Regions from separate parts of the Terrabacter sp. 2RAF25 genome, predicted to be linked through region 2. Evidence: riboswitches for the same ligand, from Rfam matches in the RefSeq annotation. Region 2 holds a riboswitch; each other region holds the start of a gene.
The links. Region 2 has a riboswitch for cyclic di-AMP ahead of AB4091_RS15960 (C40 family peptidase). Riboswitches for the same ligand answer to the same signal wherever they lie in the genome.
Positions count from the first base shown of each region.

Region 1: another riboswitch for cyclic di-AMP. It lies ahead of AB4091_RS04255 (C40 family peptidase); the one in region 2 lies ahead of AB4091_RS15960 (C40 family peptidase).
Region 3: another riboswitch for cyclic di-AMP. It lies ahead of AB4091_RS07425 (CHAP domain-containing protein); the one in region 2 lies ahead of AB4091_RS15960 (C40 family peptidase).

Region 1 covers NZ_JBFRGJ010000002.1:210,029-219,684, forward strand. Annotated here, with positions in the region: gene AB4091_RS04225 (alpha/beta hydrolase) at 43-783, opposite strand; gene dcd (dCTP deaminase) at 780-1,358, opposite strand; gene AB4091_RS04235 (AAA family ATPase) at 1,439-2,983, shown strand; gene AB4091_RS04240 (SMP-30/gluconolactonase/LRE family protein) at 3,063-3,932, opposite strand; gene AB4091_RS04245 (hypothetical protein) at 3,932-4,363, opposite strand; tRNA gene AB4091_RS04250 (tRNA-Gly) at 4,473-4,546, shown strand; gene AB4091_RS04255 (C40 family peptidase) at 4,821-5,417, opposite strand; cyclic di-AMP (ydaO/yuaA leader) riboswitch at 5,420-5,567, opposite strand; gene AB4091_RS04260 (FBP domain-containing protein) at 5,942-6,433, shown strand; gene AB4091_RS04265 (transglycosylase domain-containing protein) at 6,473-8,530, opposite strand; tRNA gene AB4091_RS04270 (tRNA-Gly) at 8,662-8,735, shown strand; gene AB4091_RS04275 (acyl-CoA dehydrogenase) at 9,069-9,656, shown strand, end outside.
Region 2 covers NZ_JBFRGJ010000006.1:177,888-187,543, forward strand. Annotated here, with positions in the region: gene AB4091_RS15940 (hypothetical protein) at 1-579, opposite strand, end outside; gene AB4091_RS15945 (hypothetical protein) at 583-921, shown strand; gene AB4091_RS15950 (MFS transporter) at 1,000-2,241, shown strand; gene AB4091_RS15955 (iron dependent repressor, metal binding and dimerization domain protein) at 2,312-3,007, shown strand; cyclic di-AMP (ydaO/yuaA leader) riboswitch at 3,218-3,389, shown strand; gene AB4091_RS15960 (C40 family peptidase) at 3,392-4,174, shown strand; gene AB4091_RS15965 (DsbA family oxidoreductase) at 4,260-4,943, shown strand; gene AB4091_RS15970 (zf-HC2 domain-containing protein) at 5,163-6,599, shown strand; gene AB4091_RS15975 (STAS domain-containing protein) at 6,584-7,078, opposite strand; gene AB4091_RS15980 (MASE1 domain-containing protein) at 7,075-9,330, opposite strand; gene AB4091_RS15985 (hypothetical protein) at 9,555-9,656, shown strand, end outside.
Region 3 covers NZ_JBFRGJ010000002.1:893,517-903,172, reverse strand. Annotated here, with positions in the region: gene AB4091_RS07455 (zinc-dependent alcohol dehydrogenase family protein) at 1-825, shown strand, start outside; gene AB4091_RS07450 (alpha/beta fold hydrolase) at 923-1,609, shown strand; gene AB4091_RS07445 (iron chaperone) at 1,747-2,121, shown strand; gene AB4091_RS07440 (VOC family protein) at 2,154-2,537, opposite strand; gene AB4091_RS07435 (hypothetical protein) at 2,756-3,547, shown strand; gene AB4091_RS07430 (sortase domain-containing protein) at 3,563-4,366, shown strand; cyclic di-AMP (ydaO/yuaA leader) riboswitch at 4,674-4,860, shown strand; gene AB4091_RS07425 (CHAP domain-containing protein) at 4,864-5,751, shown strand; gene AB4091_RS07420 (alkene reductase) at 6,034-7,104, shown strand; gene AB4091_RS07415 (GNAT family N-acetyltransferase) at 7,242-7,781, opposite strand; gene AB4091_RS07410 (hypothetical protein) at 7,876-8,094, opposite strand; gene AB4091_RS07405 (CHAD domain-containing protein) at 8,166-9,041, opposite strand; gene AB4091_RS07400 (S1C family serine protease) at 9,149-9,656, shown strand, end outside.

The DNA of each region.
Region 1 (9,656 bases), on a different contig from region 2:
TACCCGCCAGCACCCACGGCGCTGCGAACCTTCGCCTTACGGTCAGATGTCGATCGTGGCCCCGCCGGAGTGCACGACCTGCGCCACCACGGCGCCGACAGGCCCCGACCGCGGTTCGGCGGAGCCCCCGAGCTCGCGCGCGAACGTGGCTGCGACGGTCTCGGTGACGAGCGCAGTCCACAGCGGGGCGCGCACCAGCATGGCGTGGTCGGACCGGGCGACACGCACGAGCGTCGCGTCGAGGCCGTCCGCCCGCATCTTCTCGATGCGTTCACGCGACCTGCTCAGACCGCAGATGACGTCGCGGTCGCCGTGGATCACGACGGTGCGTCGTCCCTGCCCCGGCCACGGGTCGTCAGGCTCGATCCAGGGCGCGAGCGCCACGACGAGCCGCACGTCGTCCTCGTCGCCGAGGTGCATCGCGACGCGACCGCCCATCGAGTGGCCGACGAGGGCGACGGGAGTGCCGGGGTAGGTCTCACGCACCTGTCGCAGCGCCCACTGCGCGTCGACGACAGGCATGTTCTCGGAGCCGTTCCAGCCGCGCACGCGAAAGCGCAGGCGCGCGACGGCGACCGGGCCCGGGATCTTGCGCAGCGCGCGGGCGAACGGCACGAGCCGGGCCACGTTGTGCGACCAGGGGTGGTTGGGCTCGAAGCCGTCGACCGCGCCGCCGTGCATGACGAGGACCACCACCCCGGCAGCGGCGGGCTGCGCGTCCCACGAGAGGGACGCGAGCGGCATACGGGAGTCGGCGCGGGTCGGCCCGGACGTGGTGCTCACACCTGCGTGCGGTGGAAGTTCTTGAACGAGCGGCTCGCTGTCGGGCCGCGCTGGCCCTGGTAGTGGGAGCCGTATGCCGCTGAGCCGTACGGGTTCTCGGACGGCGAGCTGAGCCGGAAGAAGCAGAGCTGGCCGATCTTCATGCCGGGGTAGAGCATGATCGGCAGCGTCGCGACGTTGGACAGCTCGAGCGTGACGTGACCGCTGAAGCCGGGGTCGACGAATCCGGCCGTGGCGTGGGTCAGCAGGCCGAGCCGGCCGAGCGAGCTCTTGCCCTCGACGCGGGCGGCGAGGTCGTCTGGGAGCGTCACGGCCTCGAGGGTCGAACCCAGCACGAACTCGCCCGGGTGCAGCACGAACCCCTCCTCGCCGGGGCCGACCTCGACCAGGCGCGTCAGGTCGGGCTGCTCGGCCGCCGGGTCGATGTAGGGGTACTTGTGGTTGTCGAAGAGCCGGAAGAACTTGTCCAGCCGGACGTCGATGCTCGACGGTTGGACCATCTTCGGGTCCCACGGGTCGAGCACGACCCGCTCGGCGGCGATCTCGGCCCTGATGTCCTTGTCGGAGAGCAGCACGGGTCGAGGCTATAACGCGGTGCTCGAAACACTCCCCCGCTCCTGCCCTGTGGACCCCGCGCGCCGCCTATCGTCACGTCATGGACCCCTCGAACGCCGCCTCGCCACCGCCGTCCGTCGAGCCGCTCCTCGACGACCTCCACCGCGTCGTGCGGGCCGTGCTCGAACGGGTCCCGAGCGACGGAGACGGCCCACGCCTCGTCGACGTCCTTGCCGCGCACCTCGGGGTGCAACCACGCGCGCTGGCGGTCGTCGCGCAGCCGGTGCCCCCGCACCGGATGGTCGACGCGGACCTGGCCCTCACCGAGGTGTCGGAGGGCGACCCCGACCGCACGGTCGTCGGGATCGCGGGCGACATGCGCCACCACATGTCACTCGGCGACCTGGTCCAGGGGCTGCACGGGTCGGGGCTGCCGGTCGGGCAGGTGGACTACGACCGCATGCCGACCGGTCCGGGCAAGGACGACCAGCGGCAGGTGGTCACGTCGGGCATCCGCCTCTTCCGGTTCGAGGGCTTCCCCGTCGCCGTGCGCCAGCAGGGCGCCAACCGCCAGTTCGGTCGCGAGCTGGGGAGCATCGAGGTGATGGGTGCCGACCGCGACCTCTCCGAGGCACTCATGGCTCGGGTGCAGCAGCTCATGGACGAGCGGAGCATCCTCCGCGGCCAGGTCATCACGTTCGGCACCGATCCCTACGGCCCGGGCATCTCCGGCGTGACGTTCGTGGCGCGCCCGACGGTCGACGCGGGCGCGGTGGTGCTGCCGGAGGGCCTGCTCGAGCGGGTGTCGCACCACGTCATCGGCATGGGCGAGCAGCGCGAGCGGCTGCTCGCCCACGGCCAGCACCTCAAGCGTGGCGTCCTGCTCTACGGTCCGCCCGGCACCGGCAAGACGCACACCGTGCGCCACCTGCTGTCGGCGACGCCCGGCACGACAGCGGTGCTGCTGAGCGGCGGCTCGCTGCGCTTCATCCACGACGCCGCCAAGGTGGCCCGGGCGCACCAGCCCGCCATCGTCGTCCTCGAGGACTGCGACCTCGTCGCCGAGGACCGCTCCTTCTCCATGGGCGCCTCACCCCTGCTCTTCGAGGTGCTCGACGCGCTGGATGGCCTCGACGCGGACGCCGACGTGGCCTTCGTGCTGACGACCAACCGTGTCGAGGACCTCGAGGTGGCCCTGTCGCAGCGGCCCGGGCGTGTCGACCTCGCGGCCGAGATCCCGCTGCCCGACCTCGAGGGCCGGCTCGAGCTGCTGCACCTCTACGGCGGCCACCTCTTCGGCCACGAGGCCATGTCGGCCGCTGCCGCCCGCACCGAGGGCACCACCGCGTCGTTCACGAAGGAGCTCGTGCGGCGGGCGGTGCTCGCCGCGGCATTGGCCGACGAACAGCCGGCCGACGACCACCTCGGCCTGGCCCTCGACGAGCTGCTCTCGGACTCCCAGCGGCTCACGCGAAGCCTGCTGGGCGTCGGGTCGGGCGAGCCGGCAGACGGCGGAGCGGGCGGCCCTGGGGGTGAGCCGTCAGGCGGCCCCATGGGCCTGCCGGCCGGCTTTCCGCACAGACCAGGTCGCGTGGTCTCGACGTTCGGCTACTCCGCCGACGGCGGCATCACCCACTCGGGCTGAGCCGTATGCCCGCGAGACGGCATACCTCCTCGGCGAACAGTGCGTCAGTGTTGCGCCACGCGCAACACTGACGCACGCCTCAGCCGGCGAAAGCGCGCACCGGCACCCCGGGCACGCCGACGCGCACCCGGAAGAGGGCACCGGCCGCGGGCTCCGGGTCGTCGAGGTTCTCGCGGGACGTCGTGATGAACAGGTCGCGAAGGTCGTCGCCGCCGAACGTGCAGGCCGTCGTGAGCCGCACGGGCAGCTCGACCTCGGCGAGCACGTCGCCGGCCGGCGAGTGGCAGCGCACCCGGCCGGCGCCGTTGAGCGCGACCCAGACGTTGCCGGCGCTGTCGACCGTGAGGCCGTCGGGATGGCCGAGGTCGTGGGTGACGAACGGTCGACGGTTCGTCAGCTCGCCGTCGACGACGTCGAAGACGTCTGTGCGACCCGTCGGGGTGTCGTCGTAGTAGGCGTGACGGCCGTCGGGCGAGAGGTCGATGCCGTTGGAGATCGTCACGTCGGGTAGCACCGTGGCGACCGCACCCTCGGCGTCGACGCGGTAGAGGGTGGCGGTGCCTGGCACCCGGTCGTAGCCCATCGTCCCCGCCCACAGCCGGCCCCGGCCGTCGACGCCGCCCTCGTTCATGCGTGTCGACGGGTCGTCCCAGAGGTCCATCCACGGCTCGGGTATGCCGTCCGGGTCGTCCGCGAGCGACAGCCCGCGCTCGGTCGCGACCACCCAGCCACCCCGCGCGCGAGGGCGCAGGAACGCGGCCACGTCGCCGACGTGCATCCGGTCGACCGAGCCGTCGGCACGCAGCGTGAGGACGTCACCGGCGAGCATGTCGACCCAGCGCAGACCACCCCACGTCGACGACCAGACGGGGCCCTCGCCGTGGTAGCAGAGCGCGTCGGTAACCTGCTCGGGCACACCCTCGACCAGACCGGCCTCGGTGGGACCCATCAGTCCCACCACACGCCGACGTAGTGGTGTCCCTCCGGCACGCCAGGCGCGTCGACCAGCCAGTCAGCGCCCTCCGCCGGGCCACCGCTCGACTCGGTGTCGGCGTCGATCGTCATCGCGTCGACCTCGTCGGGCTGCAGTGTGGTGATGACGGCCAACCCACTGGCGTAAGGCCATTCGTCGTCGGGAAAGTCCTCGAACTCCAGCACGTCGAGCTCGACCCGGACGTCGTGCACCTCAGGGTGCGAGCGCAGGTCGAGCAGCACCTTGCGCACCGCGGCGAGCGGCACGTCCTCCGGCCGGTTGGGTGCGATGCTCCACTCGCAGTCGTTGCCGTCGAAGAACTGCTCGAGGGTCACCGCCACCTGCGCCGTGGCTCCCCCACGCCCGCGGACGTGGTCGACGAAGGCGGACTGCTTGGTCAGATCCATGACGGTCGTGGGCCCCTGGGGTCGCGGTCAGTGCGCTGGCGCGGCGTCGGCTACACTGACGCCGCGTGCCGCCTCGCGAGCCCTTGCAGGGCACCAGCCGGCGGCCCGTGCGAGCGTAGCTCAATGGTAGAGCGCCAGCTTCCCAAGCTGGATACGCGGGTTCGATTCCCGTCGCTCGCTCCATCCATGACGGAGCCGCAGGTGGGAAAGCATTCCCTACCTGCGGCTCCTTCATCCGGTCCTGTGCCCGTCGCGACCGCCGAGGCGGTCCACCCCGGGGGAGGATGGCCCGCGCGGAGGGGTCGACGTGGCGGCATGAGGGTCTGAACGGGTCGTGGGGGGAACGGCCCGTCGGGGTCCCTGACGGCCACGCTGGCGTGGGCACCGGCCCGTCGTGACGGTGGACCGGACGACCATGTGCGCGAGAGATGAGCCCTGCTGGGAGGTCTGTTCCGGGCTAGCGCACCCGGCCGGCCACCCAGGCGCTGGTCCACAGCTTCGAGAGCTGCACGCGCTGGCCCGGTCGCGGCGAGTGCCAGACCTTGCCGCTGCCCGCGTACACCCCGACGTGGTAGGCGCGTCCGGCGCTCATGAAGAAGACGAGGTCGCCGGCGAGGATGTTGGACTTGGCCACCCGCACGGTCCTCAGGCGCTGGGCGTTCGCCGTGCGGGGCAGCGCGACGTGCAAGCGGGTCCGGTAGACGTAGTAGATGAGGCCGGAGCAGTCGAACGCGTACGGTCCGGCAGCACCCCAACGGTAGGGCTTGCCCCTCTGCGCGGCCGTGAGGCGAAGCGCCTGGATGCGACGCGGGACGGCGGCCACGGGAGCGGAGGCCACGTTGACAGTCTTCTTCGGCGCTGCCTTGACGGCTTGCGGAGCCGCGGCAGGCGGCGCCGTCGTGGAGGCGGGCGGTGCGCCGCCGGTGCCCACGAGGAGCGCGGCGCCGAGCAGCGGGGTGAGGGCGAGGGACTGGAGCGGCAGTCGTCGTGCGGGGCGCCGGTGGCGCCCGGGTCGTGCAGGTCGTGCGGGGCGTGCAGGACTCGAAGCGGGCATGGTCGGGTTCCTTCCCACGCCTTCGAGGTGAGCTGTCGGGTTCGGGCAGAAGTGGCCCGGCCGCATGTCGCGGCTTCACCCCAAGAACCGGTCCTAGCCGGCCCAGAAAGTGGGTCCCCCGCTCCTGTCCGCGTGATGCGCAACTGCCCCGACCGGCGGACAGGACTCGGCGTACCGGCGGGCCGGCCGGGGAGGACCCCGGCCGATGAACTGCATCGACGGTCGCAGACGAATCGTTGAACCGTGTAGGTCACGGCTCGATATCGGCAGATGTTGCCAAGACAAACCTCCTCAAGGCGGGTTTTCGGACGGCCACACACGAAACCGTCCGAAAACGACTGGACCGTTGACAGGCTTCCGGCGCACGATGGACGCCGCTCCGCACCGGAGTCGTCAGTCGTCAGCGGGAGGTCCCGCGGAGGGGTGGGTGGCCTCCATGGCCTGCTCAGCGGTCACGGTCCCGCGTCACCTCACCCACCCCGGCTGACCGGGTCACCCGGTCCTGCCCCACTGACAGGAACACCGTGAAACCACTGACAGACAACGAGATTCGCACCGCCCTCGTAAACTGCTCGCGCCGCGAGGCGAAGCAGGCCAGCATCCCGGGCAACCTCGAGACCCTCCCCTGGGAGCAGCTCGACTTTCTAGGCTGGGTCGACCGCAGCAACCCCCAGAGGGCGTATGCCGTCGTGCCCGTCGGTGACGAGGCCGTGGCCTTCGTCCTTCGGGCGTCGGAGCACACGCGCAAGGCGAGGGCCATGTGCGCCTGGTGCGAGGACGCTTTCGCCACGGCCGACGTGCGGCTGTGGGTCGCGCGCCGGGCCGGCGCCGCCGGGCGCGAGGGCAACAGCCTCGGCACTCTCGTCCACGCCGACTTCAGCTGCTCCCAGCACGTGAGCCGCCCGCCGAACGCGATGGAGGGCGGGCTCGACGCGGCCTCGCTCGTCGACCGGCGCGTGGAGGAGCTCCGGGCGCGATCGTCCGCCTTCGCGCGTCGGGTCCGCGACGGCTCCTGACTCGGCGCCGATGTCCTGAGGTCCACGAGCCAGCCCGCGTCAGGGCATCGGCTCGACGGGCTCTCCCGACAGCACGCCGTCCATGATCCGGCGCCAGATCGGGGCGGCGTAGCAGGCGCCGGTCATCGAGGCGCACGACTTGCCTGCCATCGACACGTTGAACATGTGCCGAGTCGGGTGGACCGGGTTGCCCACCCACACAGCGGTGGCCAGCTGCGGCGTGTAGCCGACGAACCACGACTGCGCATTGCCGTCGGACGTGCCGGTCTTGCCGGCGGTCGGCCGCCCGGGCAGCTGGTTGAGGATGCCCGACCCGTGCGTCATGTTGTACTCCAGGTACTGGGTCGCCTGGTCGACGGCGTCCGGGTCGGCCACCTGCCTGCAGGCCGGAGGCGGCGCCCACAGCGTGCGACCACCCTGCACGACACTCGAAACCGGGTGGACGTCGCAGACGGTGCCGTGGTCGGCGAGTCCGGCGTACGCCTCGGCCATAGTCTGGGGCGAGACAGCCTGCGCGCCGAGCACCACCTGTGGCGGGTAGGTGCCGAGGGGCTGTCCGTCACCACCGTGGATGCCGAACGCCGTCATCGTGGAGTGGATCGCGCACACGCCGATGCGGCTCGCGAGGGCCACGAAGGCGGTGTTCGTCGACTGCGCCGTCGCCTGCTTGAGCGACATGGAGCCCCCCTTCCACGGCTCGTCGTTGTAGACCGACCATGGGCTGCCGACTCCGCACGGTTGGGGAAACTGCTTGGCGCTGAAGGTTGCCGGGTGGTGGTTGTCGGCGGCTGGCGCGTTCACGGAGGCGCGGGTGCCCAACCCCTGCTTCATCGCGGTGACGAGCGCGAAGGCCTTGGCGGTCGACCCGAACTGGAACCCGCCAGACCCTCCGTAGCGACGGTCGACGGCGTAGTCGAGCTCCGTCGAGCCGGTGCGTGATCCGTACGTCGTGTCCTGGCCGAGGCCGAGCACCGCTCCGGTGCCCGGCTCGGTGACGAAGGCAGCGGCGGCGACGCCCAACGCGTTGTGCTCGGGCGCGACCGCGCGCAGGGACGCGTCGACGGTGCGCTGCACCGACGGGTCGAGGGTGGTGCGGATCGTCAGGCCGCCCTGGAAGAGCAGATCTCGACGGGCCTGCTCCGTCGGGCCGAGGGCGGGCTGCTGCTCGAGCCACGCGATGACGAAGGAGCAGAAGTAGGGGTCTTGGGACGCGCCGCAGGTCGCCGGAGGGCGCGTGACGTCGAGGTCACGCGAGAGCGGGTGCCTGACGGCCGCGGCATACTGCGCCGGCGTCAGCTCGTCGAGCGCCTTCATCCGCGTCAGCACGACGTTGCGACGCGCCTGCGCCGCGCCCGGGTGGTGCACGGGGTCGGTGGTGCTGGGGCTCTGGACGAGCCCCGCGAGGGTCGCAGCCTCGGTGAGGGTGAGGGCGCTGGCGTGCACGCCGAAGTAGTGGCGGGCGGCGGCCTCGACGCCGTAGGCGCCGTCGCCGTAGTAGGCGAGGTTGAGGTAGCCCTGCAGGATCTGGTCCTTGGTCCACGAGCGTTCGAGGGCGACGGCATAGCGCAGGTCGATGAGCTTGCGCGGGATCGTCTTGGCGACGGCCGCCCGCGCAGCAGCGTCCTGCCCCTGCCGCAGCGCCTGCTCCTGGAGTGAGAGCTTGACGAACTGCTGCGTGAGCGTGGACGCGCCCTCGCTGGCCTGACCGGTGCGCAGGTCCTCGACGACGGCACGGGTCAGGCCCTGCAGGTCGATGGCGCCGTGGTCGTAGAAGCGGCTGTCCTCGATGGCCACCTGGGCGGTGCGCATGACCGGGGCCACCCGCGACAGGTCGACGACGACGCGGTCCTGGTCCTGGGGTGTGGCGATGACCGAGCCGTCGGCGGCCAGGATCCGTGACCCCTGCGCGAGCTGGGCCATGGTGAAGGTGCTCGGCAGGTCCAGGAAGGCGTCGCTTCCGGCGTTCGACAGCCCGCCGAGGGCCGCCACTGCAGGCGTCCACAGGCCGGCCGCCAACAGCCCGGCCGACACCGCGGCCGCGACGAAGGCCGCGAGCGTGCGGGCCGTTCGTCCGAGGTCGCCGCGTCGTCCGGTCACAGGCAACGATAGGCGCGCGACTCCGACGGCTCGCTGCGCGTGGGCTGGGAGCCGGCTGCCTCGCGGTGGCCGGCCTCCGGCGTGCCGGTTTGGACGACGACACCCGACTGTTGCTACGGTTGCGACGCCTCGCAGGCGTAGTTCAGTAGCAGAACAGCCCTCTTCCAGGGGGAAGACGTACGTGCAATTCGTGCCGCCTGCTCCAACGCGAAGGGCCCGGTCCTGTCGGACCGGGCCCTTCCGCATGCCCGGCAGCCGCGATGCGCGGCGTGGCCGAGTCCGTGGCCCGCGGCCCGCGGCCCGCGGCCCGGATGGGACGCGACGGGGCGAGCGGTTCTCGACGGCACCACCCCGGCGCGTGCACACGCACGCGGGCCGCGGCAGCCGGGATACGACGCGCGGGAGTGCGTGGCGCAACCGTGACCTGTTGCCCTTGCGATTCGTTACCGGTCAGTAGCATCATGGAAGTGACCGGCCAGTAACTTGGCGCGCCCGCCGACGCGGACGCACGACGAGCGACAGAACGTGGAGGGTCCCGATGGGCCACTACAAGAGCAATGTGCGCGACCTCGAGTTCAACCTCTTCGAGGTCTTCAACCGTCAGGATGTCCTCGGGCAGGGCATCTACGCCGACGTCGACGTCGACGCGGCGAAGGACATCCTCCGCGAGGTCTCACGCCTGGCTGAGCACGAGCTGGCCGACAGCCTGCTCGACAGCGACCGCAACCCTCCCGTGTACGACCCCGCCACCCAGACCGTGACGATGCCCGACTCGTTCAAGAAGTCGTTCAAGGCCTACGTCGACGGCGACTGGGGCAACCTCGACGTGCCGGCCGAGCTCGGCGGCATGGTCGTCCCCGCCTCGCTGCGCTGGTCCGTCGCCGAGATGGTGTGCGGCGCCAACCCGGCGATCCACATGTTCACGGCGAGCTACTCGTTCGCCAACCTGCTGTGGCACCTCGGCACCGACGACCAGAAGAAGCTCGCGAAGCACATCGTCGACAAGGCCTGGCACACGACGATGGTGCTCACCGAGCCCGACGCCGGCTCCGACGTCGGCGCCGGCCGCACCAAGGCCGTCAAGCAGCCCGACGGCACGTGGCACATCAGCGGCGTCAAGCGCTTC
Region 2 (9,656 bases):
GCCGTCGAGGAGCCCGAGCAGGATCACCGCCGGGATGGCGACGACCCAGAGCAGCTGCACGGCACGGAAGGCCTGCCGGCCGCGGCGGGAGGTGATGCGGCGCGACCACTCCCAGAGGAAGAAGAGCGGGACGACGTTGTGCAGGTGGGTGAGCACGACGAAGTGGTAGGCCGGGAAGGCCAGGGAGACCGCGGCGGCCGCGGTCACGACGCCCCAGACCACCTGGCGGCGCCGGCCCTCGAGGCCGAAGCGGGCGGCGAGCGCGATGACGCCGTAGCCGAGGAGGATCTCGGCCAGCTGGGCCGGGCGGCCGACGACGCCGGACAGCAGTCGGCAGACGACGATCGCCGTCACGAGAGCGACGAGCAGGTCGAGGAAGGGCCGGCCGAGCACCCCCGAGAAACGGCCGGCGACGTAGCGGATCTCGAGCAGGTTGTGCAGGATGCCGAAGAGGATCAGGCCGATCACGGCCGTCGCGATGGGCGCCCCCAGCGCCAGGGCGAGCGATGCGCCGACGGCCCCGAGCACGAGGAGCGTCACGGTGCGCCAGCGCTGCGTCCCGGTAGGCACGCCGGTCATGCCGTGACCGTCCGCGCGTGGGAGGCGCTCGCCGTGACCATCGCCGTCGAGATGCCGGTGCTGGTGGGGTTCGCGCGCCTCGCCGGGTGGGCGTCGTGGGGGCGCGGGGTGGCGTCGGCCGTGGGAGTCAACGTGCTCACGCAGCCGGTGCTGTATGCCGTCTCGACGCGGTTCTCGTCGCCGACGCAGCTCCTGGCTGCCGAGGTCGTCGTGGTCGTGGTGGAGACCGCGCTGCTCGCATGGTGGTGGCGGGTGAGGGGACGGGAGGGGAGGTCGACACTGGCGCTCGCGGTCGTCGCCGCCAACGCCTTGTCCACCGTTGCGGGACTGCTCGTCCCCTGACTCCCGGCCATCCGCCAATCGTTCCGTCGCCCGGACGAGCGGGCCAGCCGAGTAACCCGATCGTTAGGGTCCTGTGGCGTGACCGAGATTCGCGGCCAGGGGGACAACGGGGGCGAGCGCGGCGGCAGCCTGCGTGCGATCGCGCTGTCGGCGTACGGCCCCACGCTCCTGGGGTCGACCGGTGCCGGGGCCGTCTCGCCCATCGTGGCCGTGTCGGCACGCGAGCTCGGCGCCTCGGTCGGGGTGGCGGCCCTGCTCGTCGCCATGATGGGCGTCGGCCAGCTGCTCGGCGACCTTCCGTCCGGGGCTCTCGCCGCCCGCATCGGGGAGCGCCGGGCGCTGCTGGTCGCGGCCGTGGTCGAGGCCGTCGGGATGGTCGTCTCGGCGCTCGCGGGCGGCCTCGTCATGCTCTTCGTCGGCGTCCTCGTCATCGGGCTGGCCGGCTCGCTCTTCGGGCTGGCCCGGCAGGCCTACCTCACCGAGGCCGTCCCGGTCGCCATGCGCGCCCGGGCGCTCTCGACCCTCGGGGGCGTCCACCGCATCGGCTACTTCGTCGGACCGTTCATCGGCTCCCTCGTCATCACGCGCTGGGGCATCGAGTCCGCGTACGCCGTCGGTGGCGTCGCGAGCCTCGCCGCCTTCGTGCTCGTGCTGGTCGCACCGGACATCACCGGCTCGGCGCACCGCGTCGCGACGGCGGCCGTCCCGAGGAGCGTCGCCTCGGTGCTGGTGCAGCACCGGCACGTGCTGCTGACGCTGGGCACCGGGGCGATGTGCGTGGCGGGCGCGCGGGCCATCCGCGAGGCGCTCGTGCCGCTGTGGGCCGAGTCGGTCGGGTTCACGCCGGCGCAGACCTCGCTCGTCTTCGGCGTCGCCGGCGCCATCGACATGGCCCTCTTCTACCCGTCGGGCTGGCTGATGGACCGCTACGGACGGGTCGCGGCGGCCGTGCCGAGCATGCTCGTGCTGGGCCTCGGGATGGCGCTGCTCCCGCTCGCGACGAGCCTCGTCGCCGTGACGGCCGCCGCGACGGTGCTGGGCGTGGGCAACGGGCTCGGGGCCGGTTTGATCATGACGCTGGGCGCTGACGCGTCACCCGTCGACGGCCGCGCCCAGTTCCTCGGTGGCTGGCGGCTCTGCGCCGACCTGGGAAGGGCCGCGGGCCCCCTGGCGTTGTCAGCTCTGAGCGCAGTCATGTCCCTCGGTGCCTCAGCCGTCGTGCTCGGCGCCGGCGCCGTGGTCGGGGCGGGATGGCTGCGCGTCTGGGTGCCTCGGCACGACCCGACTCGGGCACCGACCAGGGCATCGAACAGGGGCTGAGGACGGGCACCTCCACCGGCAGCGCGACGGGCGGTCACTGACCGTCCGAGGATTCTGAGAAGGTATGACCGTGACGGACCTGATCGACACCACCGAGATGTACCTGCGGACGATCTACGAGCTCGAGGAAGAGGGCATCGTGCCCCTGCGGGCCCGCATCGCCGAGCGTCTCGGCCACTCGGGCCCGACGGTCTCGCAGACCGTGGCCCGGATGGAGCGCGACGGCCTCGTCGCGGTCTCCGGCGACCGTCACCTCGAGCTGTCCGACCACGGACGCCTGCTCGCGACCCGCGTCATGCGCAAGCACCGCCTCGCCGAGCGCCTCCTCGTCGACGTCATCGGCCTCGAGTGGGAGTACGCCCACGACGAGGCGTGCCGTTGGGAGCACGTGATGTCCGAGAAGGTGGAGCGCAAGATCCTCGGCCTCATCGGCGACGGTCTCGAGTCGCCCTACGGCAACCCGATCCCCGGTCTCGACGAGCTGGGCATGCACCAGGACGAGGACTTCCTCACCGGGCTGATCCCGCTCACCACCGCCGTGCGCGACAGCGCCTCGCGCGTGACCATCCGGCGCATCGGCGAGCCGGTCCAGGTCGACCCCGAGGCGCTCGGACTCCTGACGAGCGCGGGCGTCGTGCCCGGGGCCCACGTCGACGTGGCGCGCGACGGCGCCTGGGTCGTGGTCGTCCGCGACGGCGTCGAGTCCGGCGCCGGCGTCTCGCTGCCCGAAGAGGTCGCGGTCCACGTCTACTGCCAGACCGCCTGACGACCTCCGCGCCCAAGGCGTACGTCAAGGTGTGCCCCCTCTGGTGGGGGTGTCTTGGCATGCCTTGCCACATTTGTCCTGGCGGCCGGAAGTTCTCCAAGTTCTGCGGACCTGGAGGTGACAACCTGCGGCCGGTTGGGTAGCGTGGCCGCACTTGCTCTCCCCGTCGAGCGAGTGCCCCGGGTCGGACCGCCTAGTCCTGCCATCGACCTGTGGCCAGTGACGAACCGCAATGGCAGGAGCGGGGGAACCACTTTCTCCGGACGTCGAGAGACGTCCTCGGGGTGAAGCCTTCCGTTGGACCGCAATGGTCCGAGCGAAGGCCGGGCACGTACCTCCAGCCCGAACCCGACAGCTCACTTCGTAGGCGTCGAGAGGTCAAACGTGGCTCAGAACGTTCCCGGGCGCCACCGCGCCCCCGGTCGATTCAACGCGATCTCGGAGCTCAAGACGATCGCCAGGGAGTCGGCCCAGCCGGCCGTCAAGGGTGCCGCCATCGTCGCCGCCTCGGGCGGCCTGGTCGCCTCGTTCGCCGGCACGGCGAACGCCGCAGACGGTGTGAACAGCGCCGCCGCGGGTCCCGCGGTCGTGGGTCCCCAGGTGGGCACCCTCAAGGCGTCGAACGCCCTGTCGGCCATCGGCTACGGCAAGCCGGCCCTCAAGTCCACGCCGCTCGTCATCGAGGACATCAAGGTCAAGCGCGAGCGCGCCGAGGCCGCGGCCGCGGCCGCGGCCGACAAGGCTGCCGCCTCGCGCGCCGCCGACCGTGCAGCTGCCGCCGACCGTGCCTCGCGCTCGACGGCCCGTGTCGCCCTCGACAACGCGAAGATCCCGAGCGCCTCCGGCATCGTCGGCATCGCGCAGTCCTTCTTCGGCGTGCCCTACGTCTACGGCGGCTCGTCGCCGTCGGGCTTCGACTGCTCGGGCTTCACCTCCTACGTCTACCGCCAGGCGGGCATCTCGATCCCGCGCACGGCCTCGGCCCAGCAGGCCGCGGCGACGCGCGTCAGCGACCCCCAGCCGGGCGACCTCGTCTTCTTCGGCTCGCCGGCGTACCACGTGGGCATCTACGTCAGCCCCGGCCGCATGATCGACGCCCAGCGTCCCGGTACCGTCATCGGCAACCACTCGATCTGGACGGCGCCCTCGGGCTACGGCCGCTTCTGAGCATCGCTCGACCTCTCTGTTCGTTGTGCCCTCGCCGACTCCGGCGGGGGCACAACGCTTTTCGGGGCCGTGGTTGACTGAGTCGATGACCGACCAGCCTGCCGCCGAGTCCACGACCCACATCGAGCTCGACTTCTGGAGCGACGTGGTCTGCCCCTGGTCCTGGGTGGCCAAGCGACGCGTCGAGGCTGCCGTCGCCGCCTTCGAGCGGCCGCACGACGTCACCGTGCGCCTGCGTTCCTTCGAGCTCGAACCGGACGTCCCGCGCGGCGGGGGCGTGCCCGTCGTCGAGCACGTGGCGGCGCGCCACGGCGGCGACGGTGAGGCGGGGCGGCTCATGAACGCCCGAGCGAGCGAGGTGGCCGAGGCCGACGACCTCTACTTCGACTGGGACCGCGCCGTGCGGGCCAACAGCTTCGACGCTCACCGTCTGTGTGCGCTGGCCGGCGAGATGGGCGGGCCTGCCCTGCGCTCGGCTGCCGTGGAGCGCTTCCAGTCGGCGCACTTCAGCGAGGGGCTGGCGATCGACGACCACGAGGTGCTCCAACGGCTGTCCGCCGAGTGTGGTCTCGACGAGCGGCGGGTCTCGGCCGTCCTCGCGTCCGACGAGTACGCCGACCAGGTGCGGGCTGATGAGCAGCAGGCCCGCTCGATGGGCGTCAGCTCGACGCCGTTCGTCGTGGCCAACGCGTATGCCGCCGTGTCGGGTGCGCGCCCCGTCGACGACTACCTCGCGCTGCTGCGCGGCGTCGCCACCCAGACCATCTGAGCGACTGCGTCAAAAACCGCAAAACGCCCATAGCGCAGGGAGATTCGTCCACCTGCTGGCATGTCGCGCCCGCCTTGGCGACACGGCACCCGATCGGGGTGCAGGATGCAGCCAGTGCGGTGCTGGCGCGATGGTTCTTCCGCCTCGCGCGGTTGCGCACTCGGGGGGTTCGATTGGCACACTGCAGCCGGGCACGCCCGGTGGACCTCGGGACGGGAGATGGTGGACCAGGCGCGCGACGGTCTCGGAGGCGAGCCTCGGCACGTCGTCGACGACCAGACGGGTGAGGCGGTTCTCGCTGCCTGGAGGTCGCTGCCGAGCGCCTCGCGCGCGCTCCTCTGGCGGCTCGTCATACACGACGAGGATTCGCCCCGGATCGCCCCGGACCCTGCACCGGCGTCGCACAGCACGGCCGACCCGGTCGACCGAGCCCGAGACCGGCTGCGGCTCGGACTGCTCTCCGAGCTCGTCGCGCGGGCAGAGGGGGCCGACTGCGCCGCCGCCCGCCGGGCCCTCGGTGCACACCTGCGTGGCACGCCCCCGGGACGTGACCGGACTGAGGTCGACGACCACCTCGCCTGGTGCGCACCCTGCCGAGCGGCCGCAGCCGTCCTCGATGACGTCGACGGCGCGATCCGCCACCGGGTGGCCCCGGCTCTGCTGCCGGGAGCGTTCGCGGCGGACGCAGACGTCGTCGACGTGGTCGCCGGCGACACCCTGAAGACGCACGACGCGTTGGCTCTGCCCGCTCACGGCGCGGTCACGGCCGACGCCGACCTGCTGGACCCGCTGGACCTGCTCGACCGCGCCGCGGTCCGGGCCGCCGGCGCCACCGACCCGGCAGCGCCCCTGGCGGCACGGGTGCTGTCGGTCCCGGGACGCGGGGTCCTGCTCGTGACGGCTGCCGCGGCGCTGGCGCTGGCGCTGACGCTCTTCGTGCTCGAACCCGGCCCCGGTGGCCCGGTCGCTGCCGAGGCACCGGCGCCGCGAGGTCAGCCCGTGACGAGTGCCTCCCGCGTTGCGACGTCACGCGCGGACGGGTCGGGCAGAGCGGCATCCGGGCGACGGCCGGTCATCGGCGTGGCGGTCGCCGAGGCCATCTCAGGCGACCGCGCGGCAGGTCCTGTCCCGACCGGCCGCTTGCGACGCGAGACCACAGTGGACGTGCGAGCCGTGACCGGTCCGGCTCGGACGCCGAGAGCGTCTGCGGCGCCCTCCACAGGGCGTACGTCGTCGGCGCTCGGAAGCGCACCGACCCCCGCCCGACCGTCGGCTCCTGCCGGCCACTCGGCTCCGCCCCCTGCAACCGTCGCGCCCACGCCCGCGACACCACCCACGCAGCCGGTCGTGCCACCGAGCGGCGCTGGGATCGTGACGACGCTGACCTTCGTGCCCGCCGGCCGCGGGACGTTCGTCGCACGGTTGTCGGTGAGCTCGGGATGGCTCGTGACCTCGCTGGTCGATGAGGTCGGCCATCGCGCCGTCGAGCACGTCACGACGCCGTCGGCCCTGCTCGAGGAGCGGATGCACGCGGGTCGGGTCGCGGTCGAGGTGACAAGGGTGACGGACGGCGCGCGGGCGGGTTCTCTGGCGGTCACGTTCGTGGGTCGGGCGGACTCGGTGCTTCCGGGGTCGGGCACCTACGCCTTGCGCTGACGTGAGTCGTCCGGGCCATCGGGACCCGGGTCCGGTGCGTCGAGCGAACCATCGCTCCCGTCCAGCTCGTCCGGCCCGCTCCCGGCGGAGGGCGCCGCCTCGGGCACGGCGGCATACGGCAGCGGGGGCACGACGGACACCGGGGGACCGGTGGGGGCGACCTCGTCGACGGGGATCACCTGGCTGAGCCGCGTGAGCTCGACGACCGCGCGGATGGGTGAGGTCCTCGGGACGACGAGACGCAGGTCCTGGCGGCGATCGCGCAGGCGCTCGGAGAGCCGGAAGAGGGTGGCGATCGCAGCGCTGTCGACGTACGTCGTGTCGGTGAGGTCGAGGACGATGCGGGTGACGTCCTCGGGGACGGCGTGGCCGACGGCATCGATGACGTCACGCGCGTTGGAGAGGTCGACCTCGCCGGTGATGCGGACGATCTGGGTGGACCCCTCGCGGTGCGTGCGCACCCGGGCGAGCTCGCTCATGGGCGGGCTCCCAGGCGTACGCGGCGGGTGAGCCGCACCTCGGTGCCTGCTGCCGCGTGCTCGACCTCGACCTCGTCCATGAGGGCGTGCATGAGCTGCAGCCCCCACCCGCCGCCCCGGTCGGCGGCCGCGCGCCAATGGCCGTGGTCGCGCACGCGCACCTCGAGGTCGTCGCCGCTGAGACGGGCGAGGAGCTCCAGGACGCCGGCGACGTCAGCACCGCTGTACGCGTGCTGGACGACGTTGGCACACGCCTCGCCGCTCGCGACGAGCACCTCGTTGGCCTCGCTCTCGGGCACGCCGGACTCGTGCAGCCACCGGCGGAGGGCGCCGCGCAGCTTGACGAGGTTGCGAGCCTCCGCGGGGAGGCGCAGGGAGAGCTCGCCCTCGACCGAGACGGCTGGACGCATCGCCAGCAGGGCGACGTCGTCGGGGATGTGGTCCTCGTCGAGGAAAGTGACGAGGAGCCGGTCGCACAGGAGCTCGAGGTCCTCGTCGGGTGAGCTGGTGAGCGTGGACGTCAACGAGGCGGTGAGGGCGTCGAGGGGTCGGTCGTCGAGTCCGTCGCTGGGTCGGTCGGCGCGGGAGTGGGTCGGCGTCGCCGTGGCCTCGCGGCTCAGCCGGTCCAGGCCGACGGTCAGGGACACCCCGCGGCGCTCGACGAGGCCGTCGGTGTAGAGCAGCAGCGTCGCACCGGCCTCGAGCACGTGGGTCCCCTCGACGAAGGAGCCGTCGAGCGTGACCCCGACCGGCGGGCCGAGCGCCCCGGTCAGGTAGGTGCCGTGTCCGTCGGCGACGACGAGGGCAGGCGGGTGGCCGGCGTTGGTCCAGCGAAGCTCACGCGTCGCGGGGTCGAAGACGAGGTAGATGAGGGTGACCATCTCGGGGACGGGGAGCTGCGCGACGAGCTGGTGGACGCCGTGCATCACGGCCGGTGGCGAGGGGTCCTGGAGGGCGTACGCGCGCAGAGCCATCCGCACCTGCACCATCGTCGCGGCCGCCTGCAGGCCGTGGCCGGCCACGTCTCCGATCGCGAGCCCGATGAGGCCCTGGGGCAGCTGGACGACGTCGTACCAGTCGCCGCCCACCTGCACGTCCGCGGTCGCGGGGACGTAGCGGGCCGCGAGCGCCACGCCGGGCACGTCCGGCAGCCGGTCGGGCAGGAGGCTGCGCTGCAGCGTCTCGGCGATCTGGTGCTCCCGCTGGGCCCTCGCCTCCTCGTGGCTGAGCAGCTCCTGGGCCTCGGAGCGCTCGTGGATCTCCTGCACGAGCCGCACGTTGGCGGCGGACAGCTGCGCGGTGCGTGTCTCGACGCGCTGTTCGAGCTCGGTCGCAGCGACGGCGAGGTCGGCCGCGGCCTTGCTCCGCTCGCTGACGAGCGCGGCGAGGAAGAAGGTGGTCAGGGCGACCGACGCGTTGAAGGCCTGCAGCGTGACCATCTGCTCGAGGCGGCTGGTTCCGGCGAAGGGGCCGCGCTCGTTGGCGGCTGCCCACGTCGCGGCCAGGGTCGCGATGAGGGCAGCCGGAGCGGCGCCGCGCAGCTGCAGGCGCCAGGCGGCCCAGCCGAGGAAGGGAAGTGCGACGAAGAGGACGCGCATCTGGAAGACCGTCCAGGCGAGGGTCAGCGCGACGGCGACGAGGATGACCGCGCCCTCCAGCCACTGCCGCAGGGGCCATCGTCGCTGTTCCCAGAAGAGGGGCAGGCACAGCAGGAACGGGGTGAAGGCCAGCACGCCCATCGCGTCGCCCGTCCACCACACGGCGAACGCGGTCGGCAGCTGGGCGGCCTGGATCGAGCCGGACGCGAGCAGGACCAGCGATCCGATCGTCGCGCTGACGAGCATGCTCCCGAGGGCTCCGATGAACACGATCGCGATCGCGTCACGCTGGCGGTCGAGCTCCCGGCGGAAGCCGACCCGGTGCAGCAGGGTCACGGCGACGACCGGTGCAAGGGTGTTGCCGACGGCAGTGGCCAGCGCGGTGACGACGGTGGCACTGATCGGGAGGTTGACTGCGAGCGCGGCCACGGCGACAGCCGGCCAGTACGAGCGTCCGAAGACGAGCAGGGCTGCCACGGCGATGCCGGTGGGGGGCCACAAGGGGGTCACGTCGTTGCCGACGAGGGAGAGCTGGAGCCCCAGTCGCCCGCCGTAGTAGTAGGCGACGCCGATGGTCGCGAGCACCACGAGCCGGCGGATCGCCGCCCTCTCCGTGAGCGCGCCGACGGTGCCCGAGGACTCAGCAGCCCCCACGCGCACCGTCATTGTCGGACGCCGCCCACGCGCCCGCCCGTCCCCATGGCAGCGAGCCTAGGGAAATGCGGCTCCCCTGACGAGAGTTTCGCGCACACTGTCCCGGTCCGGTCGGTTGCTGCCCTCGTGCGACAGCCGGCCACGAGTGCGATCGGTCACGTCGGTCGTCGTTGCGCGTCGGCACGCCCGAAACCTCTACTACCTTGAGTAGGAGAGGAGGGGCCATGGCCGGGCACGACACGTTGGGGACGGCGCGCAACCTGTCCGTGGCCACGGCAGCGGTGGGGGCCGCTGCCGGCGGCTGGACCTTCGCCGACCCTGGCCTG
Region 3 (9,656 bases), on a different contig from region 2:
GTCGAGGAGGTCGGCTCCGAGGTCAAGGACTTCCGTCCCGGCGACTTCGTCGTCATCCCGTTCTGCCACTGCGACAACACCTGCCCCGACTGCCTGGCCGGCGTGCAGTCGGCCTGCCCCAACGCCGACGGCACCTCGAGCGGGCAGGCCGAGCTGACCCGCGTGACCCAGGCCGACGGCAGCCTCGTCAAGACCGACGGCATGCCCGACGACGCGCTCGTGCCGTCGCTGCTCGCCCTCACCGACGTCATGGCCACCGGCTGGCACGCAGCCGTCGCGGCAGGCGTGCGCGCCGGCTCGACCGCCGTGGTCGTCGGTGACGGCGCGGTGGGCCTCTGCGGCGTCATCGCCGCGCAGCAGCTCGGTGCCGAGCGCATCGTCGCGATGTCGCGCCACGAGCCGCGGCAGGCACTCGCCCGTCGTTTCGGTGCGACCCACGTCATCGCCGAGCGGGGTGACGAGGCCGTGGCCGCCGTCATGGACCTCACCGGTGGCATCGGCGCCGACGCGGTGCTCGAGTGCGTCGGAACGCACCAGTCGATGGACACCGCGTTCCACGTCGCCCGAGCCGGCGCGACCGTCGGCTTCGTCGGTGTGCCACACGGTGTCGAGCTGCCGCTGCGCCGGATGTTCGTCCGCAACATCGGCCTGGCCGGCGGCATCGCCCCGGTGCGCCGCTACCTCCCCGACCTCATGCAGCGGGTGCTCGACGGTCGCATCGACCCGGGCCTGGTCTTCGACCTCGAGCTGCCGCTCGAGGAGGTCGCCGAGGGCTACCGCGCCATGGACGAACGCCGCGCCGTCAAGGTCCTCCTCCGTCCCTGACCCGCACACCCACACACCCCCGACACCCCCACCCCGGTTCAGGCGAGCGCGCCGCAGTTCTTGCCGCGCGTCCACCCCAACCGGGTATGCCGTCACCGTGACCCACGCACGCCTCATCGACACCGCCGCGCCCAGCGCACCCCGCGGTGTCGTGCTCGTGCTCCACGGGGGTGCCGCGCGCCGGAAACCCATGCGCGTCAGCCCGACCCAGCTGTCGGTCCTGCGCATGGTGCCGATCGCGGCACGCATCGCCCGGGCGGCCAAGGGTGAGCTCGCGGTGCTGCGCCTGCTGAACTCGACCCGCGGCTGGGACGCGCACCACACGCCGGTCGACGACGTGCGCTGGGCGCTGCGCGAGGTCGCGAGCCGCTTCGGTCAGGACCTGCCCGTGTGCCTGGTCGGCCACTCGCTGGGCGGCCGGGCGGCCCTGCTCGCCGCGGCCGAGCGACCGGTGGTCAGCGCGGTCGCCCTCAACCCGTGGGTCTACCCGCACGAGGGGCACCTCGACCTCACCGGCCGGCAGGTGCTGCTCGTCCACGGCGACGACGACCGGGTCGCGCGTCCGACCAGCTCGGCAGCCGTCGCCCGAGAACTCGCACGCACCGCGCGGGTCGGCTACGTCACCGTCGAGGGCGGTCGTCACGCCATGCTGCGCCGGCACGACGTCTTCGACGGCCTCGCCGCCGGCTTCACGACGGCGACCCTGCTCGGACGCCGACCGCAAGGACCCGGGGCCGAGGCGGTCGAGAAGGTGCTCGCCGGAGAGCGGTGGCTCGACGTCTGAGACGGCGACTTGACCCGGTTCTGTAGGTTGTTGACGTTTTCATCCCGTAACACGTGCTTACTTTGCAGTCACCCCTTTCGCGCAATACAGTCGAGGCATCCCTCCGCGACCGGTCCGGAACAAGGTGAGGACCTGGATTGGCCCCGAGATTTGCGTCCGTCGATGACTACATCGCGTCCTATCCCGAGGAGACGCGGAGTCAGCTTGCCGGTGTGCGGCGCACCATCCACGCGGCGGCGCCCCACGCGGCGGAGAAGATCAGCTACGGCATGGCGACCTTCACGGTCGATGGCAAACCGCTCATCTACTACGCCGGCTGGAAGAACCACGTCGGCCTCTACCCCGTGCCGACGGGCGACAGCGACTTCGAGGACGCCATCGGCCCCTACCGCCGGGCCAAGGACACCGTCCGCTTCCCGATCAACCGGCCGGTCCCCCTCCATCTGATCTCCGAGATCACCGAGCTGTGCCTCCAGCGCCGAGCAGCCATCGCCGAGGCCTCCGAGAGCTGAGGGCCACGCCGACGTCGCAGGCGGCATACGCCTCAGGCGGGTGACGAGTCGATGACCGAGAGGACGTTGCCCGCCGGATCGGTGAACCACGCGATGAGCGGACCGCCCTTGCGGAACACGCCCTTCTCGTCGGTCTCGGTGGGCGTGCCCTCGTACTTCTCGAACGTCACGCCCCTCGACGTCAGCTCGTCGACGGTCGCCTCGACGTCGTCGACGGGGAAGTTGAGGATCGTGAAGCTCGCCGGGGTGTGGTTCGGCTTGGGGTAGACGATGACCGGCCGGTCGCCCGCGAGGTGGAGCGTGAGCATGCCATTCGCCTCGGTCACGGTCAGGCCCAGCGTGTCGGCGTAGAACGCCCGGGCCGCCGGGATGTCGTCGACGGAGAAGCCGCCGAAGGCCTTGGAGCTCTCGAGCACGATGGGTCCTTCCTCCGTGGGACGCGGTGTCGCGCCCGCTCCCTCCCAGTCAAGCCCGCCGAGGGTCCGCGCGGAGCGTGACGGCACAGAGAATTCACTGGAACCCCAATCCAGCCGGGGCGGCGCGGCGAACCCCACCGCGGAGATGGTCGACGACGACCCCGTCTGAGAACGAGCAGGCTGGACGGCTTTGTCTCCTCGTCAAGGAGGAAGTACAGATGCGCAGCACCACCACTCGCACGACGACACGAATCGCCGGCGCCAGCCTCGCCGCCGCCGCGGCGATGGCCCTCACGATCGGACCCGCGTTCGCCGCGGACGGCTGGGTCAGCGCCAACCTCAAGCCCGTCGCGGGCAGCGAGGTCAAGGGCAGCGGCACCGCCATGGTCGAGGTCAAGGGCGACATGATCACCGTGACCATGGCCGCACGCGGCCTTCTGCCCGACAACCCCCACGCCGCCCACATCCACTTCGCCGCCGCGGCCCGCCACGAGTGCCCGACCCTGGCCGACGACACCGACCACAACGGCCACCTCAACACGACCGAGGGCGGGCCGGCATACGGCGACATCGTCGTCTCCCTCACGAAGACCGGCGACACGAGCCCGAAGAGTGGCCTCGCCATCGACCGCTTCAGCACCGCGCCCGGCGGCAGGATCAGCTATGAGCGGGGCAGCATCAAGGTCTCCAGCGGCGTCGCCGACGCCATCGCCAAGGGGCAGTCGGTCGTCGTCATCCACGGCGTCGACCACAACCACGACGGCAAGTACTCGGGTGACGCGAAGAGCGACCTCGACCCGAAGCTGCCCACCGAGGCCACCGACCCGGCGCTCTGCGGGGCCCTCCACACCGCACCGGCCGGCGGCATGCACACCGGCGGCGGGACGGTCGCCAACGGCCTCAAGAGCAGCACCAACGACTCGATGCTCCTCCTCGGCGGCGGTGCGCTCCTCGCCGCAGCCGGCTCCGGTGCCTTCGCCGCCCGCCGTGCTGCACGGTCGCGCGGCTGAGCGAGCGAAAGTCCCATGACGGATCAGCCGGGCACCTCGGGCCGGTCGAACCAGCCGAGCCCGTCGGGCCGGATGCCGTCTCAGCAGGGTCGCCGCGTCACCACAGGTGTCGCGGCGGCCCTGCTCGCAACGGCCGTGCTGCTCGCCGTCGGTGTCGTCGCGCTCGTCATCGGGATCCGCGGCCCGTCCGGGAGTCCGGCACCCGCGCCACCCGCGCCACCCGCGGCGGCTCCGGCCCCAGCGACCCCGGGCGCGCCCTCGACCGCCACGTCGACCTCAAGGACCCCCGCCAAGGGACCGGCGACGACTGCTCCCACGCGGCCGACGTCCGACCCGGGCGCCGCATTCGGGCGGTTCCTCGACGCGTCGGAGCCGACGTCGCTCGAGATCCCGTCGATCGGGGTGGGCTCGCGGACGTTCGTGCCCCTGCGCATCCAGCGCGACGGCACGATCTCTGTGCCCGGCACGGCCCAGGAGGTCGGCCTCTACGACGCGGGGCCCACACCGGGCCAGCTCGGTCCCTCGGTCATCGCAGCGCACGTCGACACTCCGGCCGGCGTGCCGGGCATCTTCCACGAGCTCGGCAGGGTCAAGGCCGGCGACGTCGTCGAGGTCGCACGACAGGACGGCTCGCACCTGACCTTCACCGTCGACCGCGTCGCGGCCTACCGGAAGTCACAGTTCCCGACCGACCTCGTCTACAAGAGCGACTTCCGACGTGCCGAGATCCGCCTCGTCACCTGCGGCGGACCCACTGACAGCCGCAACGAGTACCGCGACAACGTCATCGTGTTCGGCCACCTGGCGAGCGCCGCCTGACGCGGCCCGACGGGCCCCTCGACCTCGTCCTCCGGCTCGCCGACCAGCCACACCGGGACGTCCACGGGTGACCCTGCGCGTCGCGTCCACGTCAGGGCAGAGTCAGCGTCTGTCTTGTGACTCGCATCACAAGCGACCAAAGGTATGCCGCAGGTAAAGCCCTTCAAAACGGACCGTCAACGACGTTTCTGGCACGTCTCCGTTACCTCAGCGTGACTTTTGCCCGTCGAGTCATCTACTCTTCGGGGAGTCCGGCCACCTGGTCGGGCGCTCGAGAGGTGGACCGCCTAGTCCTGTCACCGCCTGTCGAGCGAGAGCAAACCTTGTGACGGGAGCGGAGGAACCACACGTTTCTCCGGGCGTCCGGCGCCACGACTCCGGACGTCCTTGGGGTGAAGTATTCGCCCGGGTCGCGACTCGTCGCGGGCCGGGTGAGAACCGGGCACCTTTCCGCCCGAACCCGACAGCTAACTTCGTAGGCGCGGAGAGGTACAAGCGTGAACAACGAGATCATCCGCGGCCGCCACCGTGCGCCAGGCCGTCACAACCCCCTGAACGAGCTCAAGCTCCTCGCGCGTGAGACGGCACAGCCGGCCATGAAGGGTGCGGCCTTCGTCGCAGCCACTGGTGGCCTCGTCGCCACCTTCGCGAACCCCGCGAGCGCCGAGCCCCTGTCCGCCACGACCGCCGGCGCTGCCGCCGTCGGCCCGACCACCGGCGCCGTCCCCGCCGCCTCGACCGCTCTGGCGAAGATCGGCTACGCGCCGGTCGCCCAGAAGGCTGTCAGCCAGCCCGCCGCGGCCCCCAAGCCGCGCGTCATCGAGGACATCCAGGTCAAGACGGAGCGCGCCGCCACCAAGGCTGCTGCCGTCAAGGCCGCTGCCGTCAAGGCCGCCGCCGAGAAGGCTGCTGCCGAGCGCAAGGCCGCCGCCGAGCGCGCCTCGCGTGACCTCACGCGTCGCACGCTGACGGCGACCACGTCCACGGCCAAGGCGGTCAGCAACGGCTCCGTGCCGAGCGCCTCCTCCGGCATGCGCTCGGACCACAACTGGGCCACCGCGGGCCAGTGCACCTGGGGCGCGCTCGCCAAGTGGTACGCGTCCGAGGGCTACTACCCCGGCGGCTGGACCGGCAACGCGATGGCGTGGGCCTCGGGTGCCGCCAACGCGGGTTACACGGTCACCGGCACCCCGCGTACGCGCTCGATCCTCGTCATGCAGCCCGGCGTGCACGGCTCCTCGGGCGTCGGCCACGTCGCCTGGGTGACGGCCGTCAACGGCAACCAGGTCACCATCGTCGAGATGAACGCCCTGGCCGGTGCGTACAACTACAACACCCGCACCCTGACCGACGGTCCGGGCATGAAGTACATCTACGCGCCGTGACCCTCGCGGACTGAGCGCTTGTACCGAAGGGGAGGATGCTGCGACATCCTCCCCTTCGCCATACCCGCCAACCATCCCCCGCCAACCATCCCCGCCAACCATGCCCGCCAGCCACGCCCCCGGCGGTGCCTGACGCGTCACACCGGGCGTCCTCGGGGGAATGCTCGCCCACCTGTCCGACTTGTCGCCTAGGTAGTTGAAGGCTCCACCCACACGGGCGCGGAGCCGCGGACCATCACCGCCGGCTACACCGACACTTCACCGACAGTGAGGAGCAGGCCTGTGTCCACGGCCTTCGAGACCATCCGCATCGGCCGCTGGGACCTCCCCCAGCGCTTCGTCATGGCCCCCCTGACGCGCAACCGCGCGGGCGCGGGCCAGGCGCCGACCGAGCTCAACGCCGAGTACTACGGCCAGCGCGCGAGCGCCGGTCTCCTGATCACCGAGGGCACCCAGCCCAGTGCCGTCGGGCAGGGCTACCTCGACACCCCCGGCATCCACTCCGACGAGCAGGTCGCCGGCTGGCGCCTCGTCGCCGACGCCGTGCACGAGGGCGGCGGCCACGTCGTCGTGCAGCTCATGCACGCGGGTCGCGTCGCACACCCCGACAACAAGGGTGGCCTCGAGAGCGTCGCCCCGAGCGCCGTCGCGGCACCCGGCTCCGTCGTCACGCCGTCGGGCGAGCAGCCGTATGCCGTCCCGCGCGCCCTCGAGACCGACGAGATCCCCGCGCTCGTGGCGGAGTTCGTCCACGCGGCCCGGCAGGCGATCGCGGCCGGGCTCGACGGCGTCGAGGTGCATGCCGCGAACGGCTACCTGCCGCACCAGTTCCTGGCACCGTCGACCAACCAGCGCTCCGACGCCTACGGCGGTTCGCCCGAGAACCGCGCACGGCTCGTCGTCGAGATCACGACGGCCGTCGCCGAGGCCATCGGCGCCGACCGCGTCGGCATCCGCATCTCGCCCGCCCACAACATCCAGGGCGTGCTCGAGGAGGACGAGCTCGAGACGGCCGCGACCTACGAGACGCTCGTCGAGGGCATCGCGCCGCTCGGCCTCGCCTACCTCAGCATCCTCGGCGACCCGGAGTCCGACCTGGTGCGCAACCTGCGCAAGCGGTTCGGTGGCCCGGTCGTCCTCAACACCGGGTTCGCGTCGGTGACCGGGCTGGCCGAGGTCGAGGACCTCCTCGAGCGCGACCTCGGCGACGCCGTCGCGGTCGGCCGCGAGTTCCTCGCCAACCCGGACCTCGCCCGTCGCTGGCGCGAGGGTGCCCCGCTCAACGAGCCGAACCCGGCCACGTTCTACGGCGGCGGCGCCGAGGGCTACACGGACTACCCCTCCCTGCCCTGAAGACGTGACGTCGGAAAGTGGGCGCTCGACCGCAAGCCCTCGTCGAGTGCCCACTTCCCGACGGGTCGGTGCGTGGGGATGCGTAGGGAACTGCGCCCTCGACTGGTGGGTCAGGTCGAGTGCCCATTTTCCGACGGTCAGTGGGGCTCGGGCGGGTCTGTCGCGGAGTCCGGGAGCGGGTCGCCGAGGCGGCGCTGCACCCACGTGACGTCGTGCCACGCGCCGAACTTCCAGCCGATGTCGCGGTAGGTGCCGACCGTCTCGAACCCCATCGCCGCGTGCAGCCGGCCGCTCGGCTCGTTGGGCTGCGTCATCCCCGCCGCGGCCATCCGGTAGCCGCGGGCCTCGAGCCGGCGCAGCAGCTCCTCGTACAGCCGCCGACCACCACCTCGCCCGCGGCGGTCCACCGCGATGTAGACCGACACCTCGCACGACCAGCGGTAGGCGGCGCGCTCCTTGAACGGCCCGCCGTACGCGAACCCGACCACCTCCCCCGCGTCCTCGAGCACGAGGAACGCGTGTGACCGCTGCGCCTTCTCGATGCGTCGGCCCATCTCCTCGGCGCCGGGCGGCTCGGTCTCGAACGTGATCGAGGTGCCGGTGACGTAGGGCGCGTAGACGGCGGCGCAGGCCGGGGCGTCGACAGGCGTCGCGTCACGGACGAGGAGCTCAGGCATGGCGCCGATGGTAGGTGCCGCAGTCGTCGAACGCCGGTGGCTGAAGGCTTCCGGCCAGACATCGGAACCGGTCCGAAGCACCCGGCACCCGACGTCAGCCGCGAGCAGGCGGGACCACGACGGTGCCGCACGAGCCGCACCGGAGCGCGGGGGCGCTGTGGTTGAAGACGCCGGTCGTGATGGGCACCCCGGTCAGGTCGCCGAGCAGGCCACCACCGTGCTCCTTGAACTTCACGCCCGGTGAGCGGCCGACGATCTCGCCGGGCGTCATCGAGGGGGTGCTGCAGATCGGGCAGGTGACGTCGGTGTCCATGCCGGTCGGACTCACGCGGCGGCCACGGCGTTCCGGGCAGCGTTCCGGGCAGCGTTCCGGGCAGATCCGGGTCATCGGCGGTCCCGCGCCAGCTTCTCCAGCGAGGTCAGGGCGTCCATCGCGCGAGACCTCAGGTCGCGCAGGGCGCGCTGCTCGTCGGCATCGAGGTGACCGATGAGGAACGCCGCCGCCTCGCCGCTGTCGACGTCGAGCGCGAAGTGTCGCAAGGTCGACCGCGTGACGGTCGCGTCGTGGTGCAGGCCGATGACGTCCTGGGCGGCCTCGGCCACCTCCTCGATCTCGCGGATGCGAGAGCCGGCCACGGGAGCGGCCGCCTCGGCCGCGTAGCGCAGCCGCTTGGCGGCCTTGCGCACGTCGTGCAGACGAGCCGCCTGCTCGGCGGGGTCGCTCGTGGCCCGGACCCGGCCGATGCGCTCCACGACCCGCTCGAGGTCGTGCTCGACGCGGGTGCGGGCGAGCTTCTTCGCGCCCTTGTCCGCCCTGGCCGTGAAAGGTGGGTCGTCGACGGCCGCGTCGAGCAGGGCGAGCACGGCGGCATACCTCGTCGAGGCGAGCGTCTCGTCGACGACGTCGCCCGCGGCGGCGAGATCGAGTCGCAGGCGCGCCCGGAGCCCGCTGACGGCGTCGTCGAGCCCGACCGGCTCGGCGGCCGCGAGCAGCAGCTCGGTGTGCTCGATGACGACCTCGACGTCGCGCGCCTGCCCCAGCAGCCCCGCGACCCAGCGCAGCTCGTCGCGCAGCGGTTCGGTCACCGTGCGTTCGAGCACCGGGTGGAACGTCGCGAACGCCGAACGGATGCGCCTGATCGCGACGCGGACGTCGTGCAGACCCTCGGCCTCGCCGGCGTGCAGAGCCTCCTCGGCCAGGGTCAGCGCCTCCCGCTGCTCCGCGAGTCGCTGACGCACCAGGGACGCGGCGGACGGCATACGCCATTCCTACCCGTGGGGGTGACCGTGAGTCACCGGTTCGGCGGAACCTGTGAACCATCAACTGACCCTGCCGCTCGAGCCGATCGAAACGTACAGTCGAGAAGGTGGCCCGGGTCACCGCTCCCCCCGCAGTCGACACCGCCGCCCCTGGCGCCGGGACACCTCTTCGCGCGCGCCTGCTCGCGCCACCGGGAGCGCCCCTCGTCGGCTCCGGGCCGAGCCCGCAACCCGAGCCCCCCGACGGGCCGTGGCAGCGGATGCGCCGCCGGCTCGCCTCCGTCCCACGCTGGGTGTGGGCTGCGCTCGCCATCGTCCTGCTCGTCGCAGCAGCCCTGACGGCGTATGCCGTCACGCGACCTCCCGGCCCCGCCCCGATCACCCAGCACGACGTCGACCTCACCGTGCAGAAGGGTCTCGCGAAGCAGGCCGAGGCCGAGGCGGCCGCTCCGGCCGACGCGACGCTCGCGCACGCCGCGATCGCCCCGTCGCTGGTCGTCATCACCACCCGAGGCACCTCGGCCGGGGCCCAGTCGCAGGGCAGCGGGGCCGGCGTGGTCGTCAACGCGGACGGCACCGTGCTCACCGCCCTGCACGTCGTCGAGGGGTCGAGCA